DNA from 3 places in the Brevibacillus agri genome. Region 2 is predicted to be linked to each of the others. Evidence: riboswitches for the same ligand, from Rfam matches in the RefSeq annotation. Region 2 holds a riboswitch; each other region holds the start of a gene.
What was found. A riboswitch is a leader RNA that binds a small molecule or an ion and turns the genes downstream of it on or off. The one in region 2 is predicted to bind thiamine pyrophosphate.

Region 1 (4,442 bases), 2.4 Mb from region 2:
GCATAAGCTGCTTATCCAGTACAAGGGGCAATTAAGGCTGGGGCCGAGCCATTGGCGCAGCCAACTTTCCTAGGTGTGGCAGGGAAGCTGTCTAATAATAGAGGCTTTCCGTTTGCAAGCATTTGGCACAGGTGCGGGCGAGGGGGGTCTCGACGAACTCATGCGCGCACGCTTTTTGCAAATGGGCCAGTTGGCGCTTCAGACGTTCAAGGTCAACCTCCAGGCGCGCGATCTCTTTTCGCAATTGCAACACATCATTCAATCGTCTGCCACCTCCGGGCGCTTATTTGTACAGTTGACTTCCTTGCTCGCGAAATTCGCGGGCTTTTTCTTGCAGGCCCGCTGCGATGGCGGCAGGCTCGATCCGCTCCTGCTCCTGGGCCTGGTGGCGGATGTCGTGCGAGATTTTCATGCTGCAAAATTTCGGGCCGCACATCGAGCAAAAATGCGCGGACTTCGCTGCTTCGGCAGGCAGCGTCTCATCGTGGTATTCGCGGGCGCGCTCGGGGTCGAGAGACAGGTTGAACTGGTCGTTCCAGCGAAACTCGAAGCGGGCTTTGGACAAAGCGTCGTCGCGCTGTTTTGCTCGCGGGTGGCCTTTGGCCAAATCCGCTGCATGAGCGGCGATTTTATAGGCGATGAGACCGTTGCGCACGTCTTCCTTGTTCGGCAGGCCGAGATGCTCCTTGGGCGTGACGTAGCAGAGCATCGCGGTGCCAAACCAGCCGATCATCGCGGCGCCGATCGCCGAGGTGATGTGGTCGTAGCCGGGCGCGATGTCTGTCGTCAACGGCCCGAGCGTATAAAAAGGCGCCTCGTGGCAAATCGCTAGTTGTTTGTCCATGTTTTCGCGAATGAGGTGCATCGGGACGTGGCCGGGTCCTTCAATCATCACCTGCACGTCGTGCTTCCAGGCGATTTTCGTCAGCTCGCCGAGTGTCTCTAGTTCGGCAAACTGGGCCTCGTCATTCGCATCTGCAATCGAGCCGGGGCGCAAGCCGTCTCCAAGTGACACGCTGATGTCATACGCCTTGAGAATCTCGCAAATCTCTTCGAAATGCGTGTACAAAAAGTTTTCCTCGTGATGGGCGAGACACCACGCAGCCAGAATGGAGCCGCCGCGCGAGACGATTCCGGTCACGCGCTTCGCGGTCAGCGGAATGTAGCGGAGCAGGACGCCGGCGTGAATGGTGAAATAATCGACGCCTTGCTCTGCCTGTTCAATCAGCGTGTCCCGGTAGACTTCCCAGGTCAAATCCTCCGCTTTGCCGTTCACTTTTTCAAGCGCCTGGTAAATCGGTACGGTTCCGACAGGCACCGGGCTGTTGCGGATGATCCACTCGCGCGTCGTGTGGATGTGCTTTCCGGTCGACAAGTCCATGATCGTGTCCGCGCCCCAGCGCACCGACCAGATCATTTTTTCGACTTCTTCTTCCATTGAGGAGCTGACGGCAGAAGTGCCGATGTTGGCGTTGACCTTGACGTGAAAATTCCGGCCGATAATCATCGGCTCCGCTTCCGGATGATTGATATTGGCGGGAATGATCGCGCGGCCTGCCGCCACCTCAGCCCGGACGAACTCCGGCGTGACGCCTTCGCGGATGGCGATGTACTCCATCTCCGGCGTGATGATGTGACGGCGGGCGTAGTGAAGCTGGGTGACCGTCTTGCCTGGCTTCGCCCGTCTCGGCTGATAGCCTTCGCGCGGGAAAGCGGGCATCTTCCCTGCGCTGTCGGCGTTGCGGATTCCGTCGTCCACAGGCTTTGGCTCGCGGCCGGCATAGCTCTCCGTATCGTCGCGCTCCTCGATCCAGCGCTGGCGCACGAGCGGCAGCCCTTTGTTGATGTCGGCGACATAACCTTCGGCCGTGTATTCGCCGCTTGTGTCGTACACGCGCAACGGCGGGTTTGGTGTGGTGCCGTACAGCCCCTCGGTAGGCGATAGCGCAATTTCGCGCATCGGCACGCGAATGTCGGGGCGGCTGCCTACCTCGTATACTTTGCGGCTTCCGGGAAAAGATGAAATGGATGACATAAAAAAACCTCCTTGGCTTGGTTGCACGAAAGAGCGAACCTTGTAGGGAGGCGAAAGAGGCCCGTCGCGAAAAAACGCCACATGGGAACATGCGACGCCAGACGCGAGAGTAGAGAAGAGACGGGTATCCGAAAAAAAGATACGCGTCGCTAATCTGTCATATGGACATTCCTCCGCTGGCATTACCCAGTTCAGGTTCAACGGTCGATGGCACAGTACCATCCTCTCAGCCTGGTGATTTCCAAGCTCCCGTGCTTGTTTTTGGTTGTCGTTGCAAGATTAGGATACCGGAGAACAGCCGTGCTTGGCAAGAAAAAGTTTCCAACAAAAATTGCCACAGGGCAACACATTTTCCCCCCCTCTATACTCATGAATCGGACTAAAACTGTTTCTGTAGACCCACACGAATTGCGTCTGGTACGATGAAATTCGAAAAAACGAGAAACTGCTTTTATACGTTCTGTTCTAAGGCTTTGGGCGAATAGGGCGATTGAGATTTTTTGAGGTGATGGAGTGTGAATGTATATTCGGATCTGAAGCAAGGAGAGCGGGGTGCGTGGGTCAGCATTATCGCCTATATTTTCTGCTCGGCGTTAAAAATAGGGGTTGCGGTGCTGACAGGCTCGGCAGCGTTAATGGCGGACGGGCTGAACAACTCGACGGACGTGGTGGCGTCGATTGCCGTGCTGATCGGGCTGCGCATTGCCCGCAAGCCGCCGGATCGCGACCATCCGTACGGCCATTTTCGCGCGGAGACGATCTCTGCCCTGGTCGCGTCGTTCATCATGCTGTTTGTCGGGCTGGAGGTCATTACCGGAGCGATTCCGACGCTGTTTGATACAAACCACACTGCTCCCGACTTGTTGGCAGGCTGGACGGCGCTGGCGACTGCGGTCATTATGCTCGGGGTCTATCGGTACAATCACCAACTCGCCGTGAAAACGAACAGCCAGGCGTTGCTCGCGGCCGCTGCCGACAACCGCTCGGATGCCTTCGTCAGCATCGGGACGTTTGTCGGAGTGGCGGGCGCGCAGTTCCAACTGCATTGGCTCGACCCGCTGGCAGCGCTCGTGGTCGGGGTGATTATCCTGAAGACGGCGTGGGATATTTTCCGGGAGGCGACGCATCGCTTAACAGATGGCTTCGATGAGGGGCAACTGGAGGAGCTGAAGGAGACGATCTTCTCCATTTCCGGGGTGAAAGCGATCAGCGACATCAAGGCGCGTTATCACGGCAGCAGCGTGCTCGTTGACGTCGTGATCCACGTCGATCCGCAGTTGAACGTAGTAGAAAGCCACACCATCACCGAAAATATCGAAGAACGGATGAAACGTGTGCACAAAATCAATACGGTTCACATTCATATCGAACCGGAACAACAGCTCGCAAAAAGATAAGCAAAAAACCTGTCCGCAAATGGGGCAGGTTTTTTTGCGCAGACGTTATCCGGTAAGGCTAAGGCGTCGCCAATGGCTGCGCGCAAGCCAAGTGTTCTGCTTATGGCTTCGCACCGCACCACCAACTGTTCCAACGCCGCTTTACACAGGAGTGGCTTTTTTGCGGCGAAGCGTTTTCGTTGTCGAGGTCGGACCGGGACTCGGTTTCCCCACCGCTTCTTTGGCAGGGGAGGTTGTCTTGTCCGCTTTCTCCGCAGAAGCGGCCCGTTTGCGCCCTGCTTTCGGCTTCGCGGCTGCCGGGGCAGGCTCCGGCGCAAGCTCCGGCGCAAGCTTCACGGGACTGCCCGTAGTGCCTGCTGTCGAGGCCAGGCTTTCCTTCAAAGCTTGCATCAGGTCGATCACATTCGTGCGCGCAACCGTCGGAGCGGTGGCGATCTCCTGGCCCTCCAGCTTTTTCTCGATCATTTTTTGCAACTCGACGCGGTATTCGTCGGTGTACTTGGCGGGATCGAACGGAACGGTCATGTTGCCGATCAGCTCTGTCGCCATTTTCAGTTCGTTTTCCGCGAGCGGGACAGTAGCCTCCGGCAAGGCGGGCACTTGACTGACCGGGCGCACCTCGTCCGGGTAAAAAATCGTTTCCAGCATGATGCAATGCTCGTACAGCCGAATGACGGCGAGACTTTGCCGATTGCGCATCGTCACCTGGGCGACGGCGATCTTTCCGGTCTGCTCCATGGCGGCGCGCAGCAGCGCATACGCCTTTTCTCCCGTATCTTGCGGAGACAGGAAGTAGCTTTTGTCAAAGTAAACCGGGTCGATCTCCGACAAGTCCACGAAGTCGAGAATTTCAATGGCGCGGCGCGTCTCGGGCGTGATCGCCTCCAGGTCTTCGTCGTTAATCATGACAAAATGGCCTTTTTCGTACTCGTACCCGCGGACGATTTCGCTCGGTTCCACTTCCCGCTGGCAATGCGGGCACATTTTGGCGTATTTGATCGGGGTGTTGC
Region 2 (4,442 bases):
CGGCGTTTTTTCCTCGGCACGACGACTGCAGCCGGAGGTGGTGGCGGCGGTGGGTACGGGTAACACGGCTGAGGCGGGTAGGGCGGGAACGGTGGGAACGGCGCCATGTACGGATTGAAGCCGGAATAAGGGCTGACGAAAGGAGCGCCCTCTCCAAACGGACTCACCTGGCCGTACGGAAAGCTCGGACTGCCAAACGGACTTACTTGCCCATATGGCTGGCCCGGACTGCCGAACGGGCTTACCTGCCCAAACGGCTGATTCGGGCTGCCGAACGGACTTACCTGCCCATACGGTTGACCCGGACTGCCGAACGGGCTTACCTGCCCAAACGGCTGATTCGGGCTGCCGAACGGACTTACCTGCCCATACGGCTGGTTCGGGCTGCCGAATGGGCTGATCGGAGCGTATGGATAGCAATCGTCCGCGTAAGGGCTGACTTGACCAGCAGGAGGCCGATTCGGCTGGCTGCTGCTGCCAAGCGGACTGACATCGCCAAACGGCTGGTATCCGCCATATGGATAGCCGTAGGGAGTCCAGTCCGGGTACATGCCCCAGTCTCCATGCGATTTGCGGCTGGCTACCTCTTCGAACTCGTAGTCGTCTTCCTCTGCATCGGGATCGTCCACTTCCACATATACATTCTGATCGTCAAAGTCCACGATCACGCCTTCAAAAATCTGGCCGTCAATCGCTTCAATGCGCACCTTTTTCTCGACGTGTTCTTTGCATATGTTGTGCACATTTTCACGCATATCCTTTATCAGACTGACCGTCTGGACGTCAGCCTGGTACAGGTTTTTTTCAGACTGCATGGAAACTCCTCCCCTTCTGGTGTTTCTTTATTACCATATACAGGTGCCCATGGGGAGGTGTACCGGGTTTGCAGTTCGGACTAGCCCATTTTGTTCGACGTTTCGTCTGTTTTTGCCAAAAAGCGGGATGGCAAAAACGGCGTCAGACGCTCTGTCTCGCCTTTTTCCAGGTAGTCGGCCATCCATTTCGCGGTAGCCGGGGACAGCAAGATGCCGTTGCGGAAGTGCCCTCCGGCAATCGAAAGCCCGTCCCAGCCGGGCACGGGACCAAGCAGCGGCTTGCCATCTGCGGTAGCTGGCCGCAGTCCGCCCCACGCCTCCAGAAAAGCAGCGCCGTGCAAGGCCGGGACGTACGGCATGACTCCGTTCAGGATGCTGGCCAAGCCCGCCATTGTAACTTCGCGCTGAAAGCCGCTTTCGTCTTCTGTCGCGCCGATGACGATTTTCCCGTCCTTCTTCGGCGTGATGTAGCCGGAGGTGCCAAAAATGACGGTGCGAAGCGGGATGCCTGCGGAGGATACCGCCGCGATCTGGCCGCGAACCGGGCGAACGGGAATCGAAACGCCGAGCATTTCCAGCATGATGCCCGCCCACGCGCCTGACGTGATGATCGTTTGCTCCGCCCGCAGCGGTCCAAGCGAACTCTCCACGCCGACTACCCGGCCGCCTTTTACCGCGATGCCGCTCACGACACAGCCTGCGTGCAACGCGACGCCTTGCAGCCGGCATGCTGTCACCAGAGCGCGCAGCAGCATGCGGTTGTTGATATGCCCTTCGTACGGAGAGTAGATGGCTGCCTGCGCCTGCTCGGTCAAAAGCGGCTCCACCTCAGCCAGTTGCTGCCGCTCCGTCAAAAGGTGGACGCTGTGCCCCGCTTCTTTTTGCCAATGGTACTTCGCCAAAAGCTGTGCCTGCTCGTCATCGTTGAGCGCGACCGTCAGCAGCCCTTCCAGGCTGAGCTGGACGTCTCCTCCGGTAAACTCTTCCAGCTCGGCCGCCCACTGCGGGTAATAGGCCAGCGAAGTCATGCCCAGATCGAGCATCGGGCCTGGGGCCGTAAACTCCTTCAACGGCGCGAGCATCCCCGCCGCCGCAGAAGACGCCTGTCCGCCCCATTCTCCCTGCTCGACCAGCGTGACGCTCCTTCCTCTTCGTGACAACTCATAAGCCAGACTTAATCCGATAATTCCTCCACCCACTACGAGACAATCGCTCAATTTTTCTCTCTCCTCGCTTGTTGTAATCTCTTCGGGGCCGTTCGAAAGCGCCGTTGTAGCCAAAAGCCCCTGGCGCAGTCGACAAAATGAAAAAAACCACCTTCTCCTTCGCAGGAAAAGGCGGGCTTCATACGCATCGTAACCAAATAAAAAAGCGCTGTTTGCCGGCAACCGTATCCCTGCGCCGGCATGATCCGGATCAGGTGCAATGGGTCGACGGTCGTTGCTTCCATCCTCTCAGCCCCGCATGAAGGACTCCCCGAGTTGCTTGATCTTTTATTTTCGTTCACCCACCAAGTATAGTCCTCTTGGGCGCGATCTGACAAGATGGTCTGCGCTTTCATCCTCAGCTTAATCCTCGTCTTTCACATCGTAGCTTTCCGGAACCGTCTCGTGACGCGCCGCTTCCTCGAACTCGCGAAGCTTGCGCATTTCCTCCAGATGGTGATTGAACTGCTCCTTGTTGATGATGTACTCGTTGCCGTCGTGGAGAGCGCGGATTTTGCCCTGATGAATTTTTTCCAAAATAAACGTTTCAGGAAGCTCCAAATACGCCGCTGTCTCCTCCACAGTCAAATACGTCTTGTTCTCGCGCAATCTTGCCTCCAGTTCCGCTTTCTGCTGCTCGAATCCAGGTTTTCCCAGAAGGGCGAACATGTTGGCCTTGTACGCCTCCACCCCGGGCTGATCGAACGGGTTGACCCCTAGCAAATAGCCGCTGATCCCGCACGCCTTTTCAAAAAAGTAGATCAGGGCGCCGAGATGGTACGCTGTCGCCTCTGGCATCTCCACAAGCAGGTTCGGTACGCCGCCATCTACATGGGCCAGTACCGTTCCCTCGAAAGCCTTTTTATTGACAAACCCCATCCGCTTGCCGGACAGGAAGTTCAACCCGTCCACATCGAGCGGGTCCTCCTGCACGGTCACGTCGACGGCGGGCTTGTTGACCGTAACAACCGTTTCAAACAACTGCCGCATGCCGTCCTGTATGTACTGCCCCAACGAGTGCAGGTCCGTGGAAAACTCGGCTGACGCGGGAAAAATTCCTTTGCCGTCTTTTCCTTCCGACTCCCCGAAAAGCTGCTTCCACCACTCCGCGAAAAAGCGGAACTGCGGCTCGTAGCTGACCAGAAGCTCCACGGTTTTACCTTTGCGGTACAGCGCATTGCGAATCGCCGCATACTGGTAGCACGGATTTTCGTACAAATCCATGACCATGTAGCGCTCGCTCGCGTCTTGCGCGCCCTTCATCAGCGCGTCCAGATCGGCCCCGCTCACTGCGATTGGCAACAGTCCGACTGCGGTCAGGACGGAAAAACGTCCGCCGATATCGTCCGGAATGACGAAGCTTTCGTACCCTTCGTCCTCCGCGAGTCTTTTTAAGGCGCCGCGCGTTTTGTCCGTCGTAACATAGATGCGCTTCTTCGCCTGCTCGCGGCCGTACTTGTTCTCCAGCCAGGTGCGCAGCAGCCGAAAAGCGATCGCGGGCTCTGTCGTCGTGCCCGACTTCGAGATGACATTGATGGACACGTCTTTTCCTTCGAGCACGTCCATCAGATGAGAGATATAAACCGGGCTGATATTGTTCCCGACAAAATAAATTTCCGGAAAACGCCGCTTCGACTTCGGCAGCAAATTGTAAAAGCTGTGGCCCAAAATGTCCAGTACAGCTTTCGCCCCTAAATATGAACCCCCGATTCCAATTACCAAAAGCACATCCGAATCAGCCTGGATACGCGCCGCCGCCTGGCGAATCCGCTCAAATTCAGCGCGGTCGTACCTCTGCGGCCAATCAACCCAACCGAGATAGTCTCTGCCTGGACCCGTTCTTTTGTGCAACATCTCATGCGCCTGCCCGATCGCCGGGGCAAGCTGCTCCCACTCATGCTGTCTCACAAAGGCGCGTGCATTAGAGTAATCAAATCGAATCGCTTGGTTCATGGCTCCCCTCCCAAGGAACGTCATCTATTTTCTTATCTTATCACGCCAAAAGCCAGAAAGTTGCTTTCCGTCAAAACATCACAAAATGTGAGCAAATCGTGAACAATTCGCCACAAGTGTTACCTTTTTCCAGACCTGGCGTAAGACTTCACCGAGCAAAGAAATAATACGGTTCCTAACAGCAAGGAGAAATGAACATGAAAAAACGGTGGTGGATCATCGGTTCCGTGGTCGTCCTGCTCGGTGCGGGCTTCGTCGGAATCAACATGATGGGCTCTCAGCAAGCCATGGGCATGCCGGTAAACATCGGGGCTCCGACCAAGTCAGTCCTGGAGAGCAAAATTTTGACCTCGGGGATCGTCACGGTAGAGGACAAGCAAAAGCAGTATGCCAACGTAACCGGAACCTTGCGCGAGTTTGTGGTGAAGGAAGGCGACAAGGTCAAGAAAGGCCAGGTCATCGCAAAAAT
Region 3 (4,442 bases), 2.0 Mb from region 2:
CGAGGTGCGTCATCGGCTGGAAGCTCCGCTGCCGGAGGACTGCGCGGAAGTGGTCGGGCAGATCGATTGGGACCGCCGCTTCGATCACATGCAGCAGCATGCCGGACAGCACATTTTGTCCGCCGCGTTTCTGGAAGTCGCGCGGGCGGAGACGGTCGCGTTTCATTTGGGAAAAGAACGCGTGACGATCGACGTGCGCCTGGATGAGCTGACAGCGGATTTGTGGGAAGCAGTCGAGCAGCGGGCCAACCAGGTCGTGCTGGAAAACCATCCGATCATCGCCCGGTTTGTCGACGACGAGGAGCTGGCTACGTTGCCGCTGAAAAAACAGCCGACGGTCACGGAAAATGTCCGCGTCGTCATCATCCCCGAGTACGACTACAATCCGTGCGGCGGCACACATCCTGCGCGCACGGGCGAAGTGGGCATGATTAAAATTCTCGGCTGGGAGCGCCATCGCGGAAACATCCGGCTGGAGTTCATCTGCGGCTTGCGGGCTTTGCGGGATTACACGCGCAAGCAGGCGGCTGTGCGCGAGCTGGCGAAGCGGTTTGCGACCAGCGAGGCGGAGCTGATCGCGCAGGCAGAGCGCGTACTGGCCGAACGGGACAGCTTGAAAGCAAGGCTCGCCGACGCCGAAAAGCAACTGCTGGAAGGCGAAGTCCGAAAGCAGCTTGGCGTGGCAGAGCAAGTGGGAACTGTGCGTGTCATCGCGCAAGTTTTCCCGGACAAAACGATCCAGCAACTGCAGCAGTACGCCCAGCTCGCAGTCGCGGAGGCGCCGGACGTCGTATGCTTGCTGGCCGCAGCGACTGACGAGAAGACCCAGCTTGTGTTTGCGCGGGGGCAGGACGTGAACGTCGCCGTCAACCAGCTTATCAAGGAGACGCTGCCGTTGATTGCCGGAAAAGGCGGCGGCAATCCGGCGATGGCGCAGGGCGGCGGTCAACCAGCGCCTGCTGCGGACGAAGTGTTGGCGCACGCCCGCAAGCTGCTTGCCCAGTCGCTGGCCTGACGGACTAGCTGTGGGCAAGGCCGTTCACGCCTGGCCCCTACCATGATGGATGATGCGAGGAGGAAACGACGATGTTTTGGAACCCCGGCGATAAAGTTCGCGTGACGCAGCGGACAGGAGAATATATCGCGGAAGTGCTGGAAATTCACGATACGAAGCTGTTGGTCAAGGTGCTGGCGGTGACGAAATACCCGCAGCAGGGCGACCTGCATACGTCCTACGAGGTGGATGTGCCGCTGTTCCACCAGCGCCCAGCGCTCTCCTACCAGGAAAAATTCATGACCCCGGCCGCATCCGTCATCCGCTACAACGGCGAAGTGCCGGACTACAAGGAGTCCGTGCGCAAAGCGATGGAGCGGGAAATGGAGAAGCTGAAAAAAATGGCGGCCTGGTCCGAGCGCTGCCTGGTTGAACTGGAAGCGATGTACAAGGAAACCTTTACAAACACGAAATAGAATGGTACTGTAATACTCGAACGTACGACAATTTCATAGGTTTACTACCAAACGGGGGCCGAGCATCGTCGGCTGAGATTGTAACGAGCGTGTTACTGACCGTTGAACCTGACCTGGGTCATGCCAGCGGAGGAAGAGGTATATGAATCGATTTCACGGTGCGGCAGTTGCGGCGTATTTGCCGGAATGCTGCTACCAGATGATGAGATCAACTCAACCATCCCACGGCGGATGGTTTTTTTCTTCCATCTGTCCGATGGGATACATATACGGCTTCCACCGTTTGACTGGGGTGACTTCCGGCAAGCGAGGGAGGCCGTTTTTTCGTCCCTCGACAGGTGCCATCAAGAAGGAGGAATACAATGGTTGTTGTGCTGAACGGAAAAACAGCAGAGCTGTCGGCTGAGATCAACACAGTCCGCGCCTTGCTCGCTTCGTATTCCCTGCAAGAGAAGATTGTCGTCGTGGAGCGCAACGGAAAGATCATCGACCGCTCCCAGTATGAACAAACGCCGATTGCAGACGGAGACCGCATCGAAATCGTTCATTTTGTCGGAGGAGGATGACCAGCATGGATACATGGAAAATTGGCCCTTACGAGTTTCGCTCCCGCCTCTTGCTCGGGACCGGAAAATTCGCAGATTTGGAAACGCAAGGAAAAGCAGTCGAGGTGTCGGAAGCAGAAATTTTGACGTTTGCGATTCGCCGGCTCAATTTGGAAAATCCGCAAGAGCCGAACTTTTTGGAACAGCTCGACCTGAAAAAATTCACCCTGCTGCCGAACACAGCGGGAGCCTATACGGCAGAGGAAGCGGTGCGTATCGCCCGTCTGGCGAAAGCATCCGGCTTGTGCGATATGATTAAGGTGGAGGTCATCGGCGACCCGAAAACGCTGCTGCCTGACCCGATCGGCACGCTGGAAGCGTCGAAAATACTGGTCGAAGAAGGCTTCATCGTGCTGACCTACACCAACGACGATCCGATTCTCGCCAAGCGTTTGCAGGAAGTGGGCGTGCATGCCGTCATGCCGGGCGCGTCCCCGATTGGCTCCGGACAAGGCATCGTGAACGAAAACAACCTCCGCTTCATCATCGAGGACGCGAAAGTACCGATTATTGTGGATGCAGGCATCGGTTCGCCAGCCGATTGCGCGAAAGCGATGGAGCTGGGCGCTGACGGCGTGCTGCTGAATACGGCAGTCGCGCTCGCGGACAATCCGGTGCTGATGGCCGAAGCGATGAAGCTCGGCGTGGAAGCGGGGCGCAAAGGCTTCCTCGCGGGACGGATTGCGAAAAAGCGCTACGCGTCGGCGAGCAGTCCGACCGAAGGGATGATTGAGTAGCGTGAACCGACTGACAGAAGCGGTAGAATCGATTGCCAGGCGCAAAGAAGAGTTGTTTGCCCTCCTGGCAGAGCTCGTTTCCCATCCGACTGTAAGTCCGCCAGCGCGAAACAGCGACGCGGCGCAAACGGTACTCGCCCATCGGCTCGCGGCCATCGGCTTTGAGGTCGACCGCTGGACCGTCTACCCCGGCGACGACAACGTCGTCGGCCGACTGCCGGGCAGCGCTTCTGCCCAGGCGAACAGCTTGATTATCAACGGGCACATCGACGTTGCGGAAGTGGGCGACGATGCGAGTTGGACGTATCCGCCGTTTTCCTTGACGCGTGGCACAGACGGACGGCTGTACGGACGCGGTGTAGCAGACATGAAAGGTGGACTGGCTGCGAGCCTGTTCGCCATCCAGATGCTGCGCGAGCACGGCGTCGAGCTGGCAGGCGATTTGCTGTTCCAATCGGTAATCGGCGAGGAAGCGGGCGAAGCCGGGACGCTGGTCGCGCTCGAACGCGGCTACCAGGCGGACTACGCCATCGTCGTCGACACGAGCAACCTGCACATGCAAGGGCAGGGCGGCGTGATTACCGGCTGGATCACGATTGAGAGTCCGACGACCTTGCACGACGGGATGCGGGCGAGAACGATCCATGCCGGAGGCGGCGTGCGCGGCGCGTCTGCGATTGAAAAAATGGCGAAAATCATTACGGCGCTGCAGGAGCTGGAACGCGACTGGGCTGTGATGAAGGCGTACCCCGGCTTTGCGGCTGGCAGCAATACGATCAACCCTGCCGTGATCGAGGGAGGACGCCATGCTGCGTTTATTGCGGATCGCTGCGCGCTCTGGATTACGGTTCACTTTTATCCGAACGAATCATACGAACAGATCATTCGCGAGATCGAGGACCATGTCGGACGCGCAGCGGCGGCCGATTTGTGGCTGCGCGACCATCCTCCTGTGTTTCGCTGGGGCGGTCGCTCCATGATCGAGGAGCGCGGAGAAATTTTCCCGTCCCTGGAGCTGGACACGGAGCATCCGGCTTTGGCGCAGTTGCAAGCCGCCTATGAGAGCGAGCTGGGCGAGGCCCCTGTGGTGGACATGTCTCCTACCGTCACAGATGCGGGCTGGTTCGCGCACGCAGGCATTCCCGCCGTACTGTTCGGCCCGGGCGAGCTGAAGCACGCCCATGCCGTCGATGAGTCGATTGATCCTGACCAGCTTGTCCGGTTTGCCCAGATTATGGCCCGTTTTATCGCGAACTGGTGCAACACGCCAAAGGAAGCGAAGGAGTGAAAAAAAGCATGGCAACCTTTACAGACCGTTTGTTACGCAGCGTCGCCCCGATCTGGGAGCGCGTTCACCAGCATCCATTTGTAACCGGCCTTGGTGACGGCACGTTGCCTGTAGAGTCGTTCAAATTTTACATGAAGCAAGACTACATCTACCTGATCGATTACGCCAAAATGTTCGCGCTCGCCAGCGTGAAGGCCTACGATCTGGAGACGAGCGCCCGGTTCGCCGCCCTGCAGGAATCGACGCTCAACATGGAGATGGAGCTGCACCGCCAGTATGCGGCGCGCTTCGGCATTTCCCGCGAGGAGCTGGAAGCGACCGAGCCGTCCTTTGTCATGCTGG

Region 1: linked by a shared signal. The riboswitch ahead of thiC (phosphomethylpyrimidine synthase ThiC) and the one ahead of thiO (glycine oxidase ThiO) in region 2 are both predicted to bind thiamine pyrophosphate.
Region 3: linked by a shared signal. The riboswitch ahead of thiS (sulfur carrier protein ThiS) and the one ahead of thiO (glycine oxidase ThiO) in region 2 are both predicted to bind thiamine pyrophosphate.

The regions. Positions count from the first base shown of each region.
Region 1 is NZ_CP026363.1:2,569,795-2,574,236, forward strand. Features, by position in the region: gene BA6348_RS26710 (hypothetical protein) at 92-262, opposite strand; gene thiC (phosphomethylpyrimidine synthase ThiC) at 284-2,035, opposite strand; TPP riboswitch at 2,187-2,297, opposite strand; gene BA6348_RS12890 (cation diffusion facilitator family transporter) at 2,551-3,432, shown strand; gene ku (non-homologous end joining protein Ku) at 3,574-4,442, opposite strand, start outside.
Region 2 is NZ_CP026363.1:4,943,731-4,948,172, forward strand. Features, by position in the region: gene BA6348_RS24275 (LSm family protein) at 1-815, opposite strand, end outside; gene thiO (glycine oxidase ThiO) at 896-2,032, opposite strand; TPP riboswitch at 2,189-2,304, opposite strand; gene BA6348_RS27890 (excisionase family DNA-binding protein) at 2,384-2,602, opposite strand; partial or broken gene BA6348_RS24285 (glucose-6-phosphate isomerase) at 2,624-3,973, opposite strand; gene BA6348_RS24290 (efflux RND transporter periplasmic adaptor subunit) at 4,171-4,442, shown strand, end outside.
Region 3 is NZ_CP026363.1:2,918,602-2,923,043, forward strand. Features, by position in the region: gene BA6348_RS14680 (alanyl-tRNA editing protein) at 1-1,015, shown strand, start outside; gene kapB (kinase-associated lipoprotein KapB) at 1,087-1,470, shown strand; TPP riboswitch at 1,512-1,622, shown strand; gene thiS (sulfur carrier protein ThiS) at 1,833-2,036, shown strand; gene BA6348_RS14695 (thiazole synthase) at 2,042-2,812, shown strand; gene BA6348_RS14700 (acetylornithine deacetylase) at 2,805-4,100, shown strand; gene tenA (thiaminase II) at 4,109-4,442, shown strand, end outside.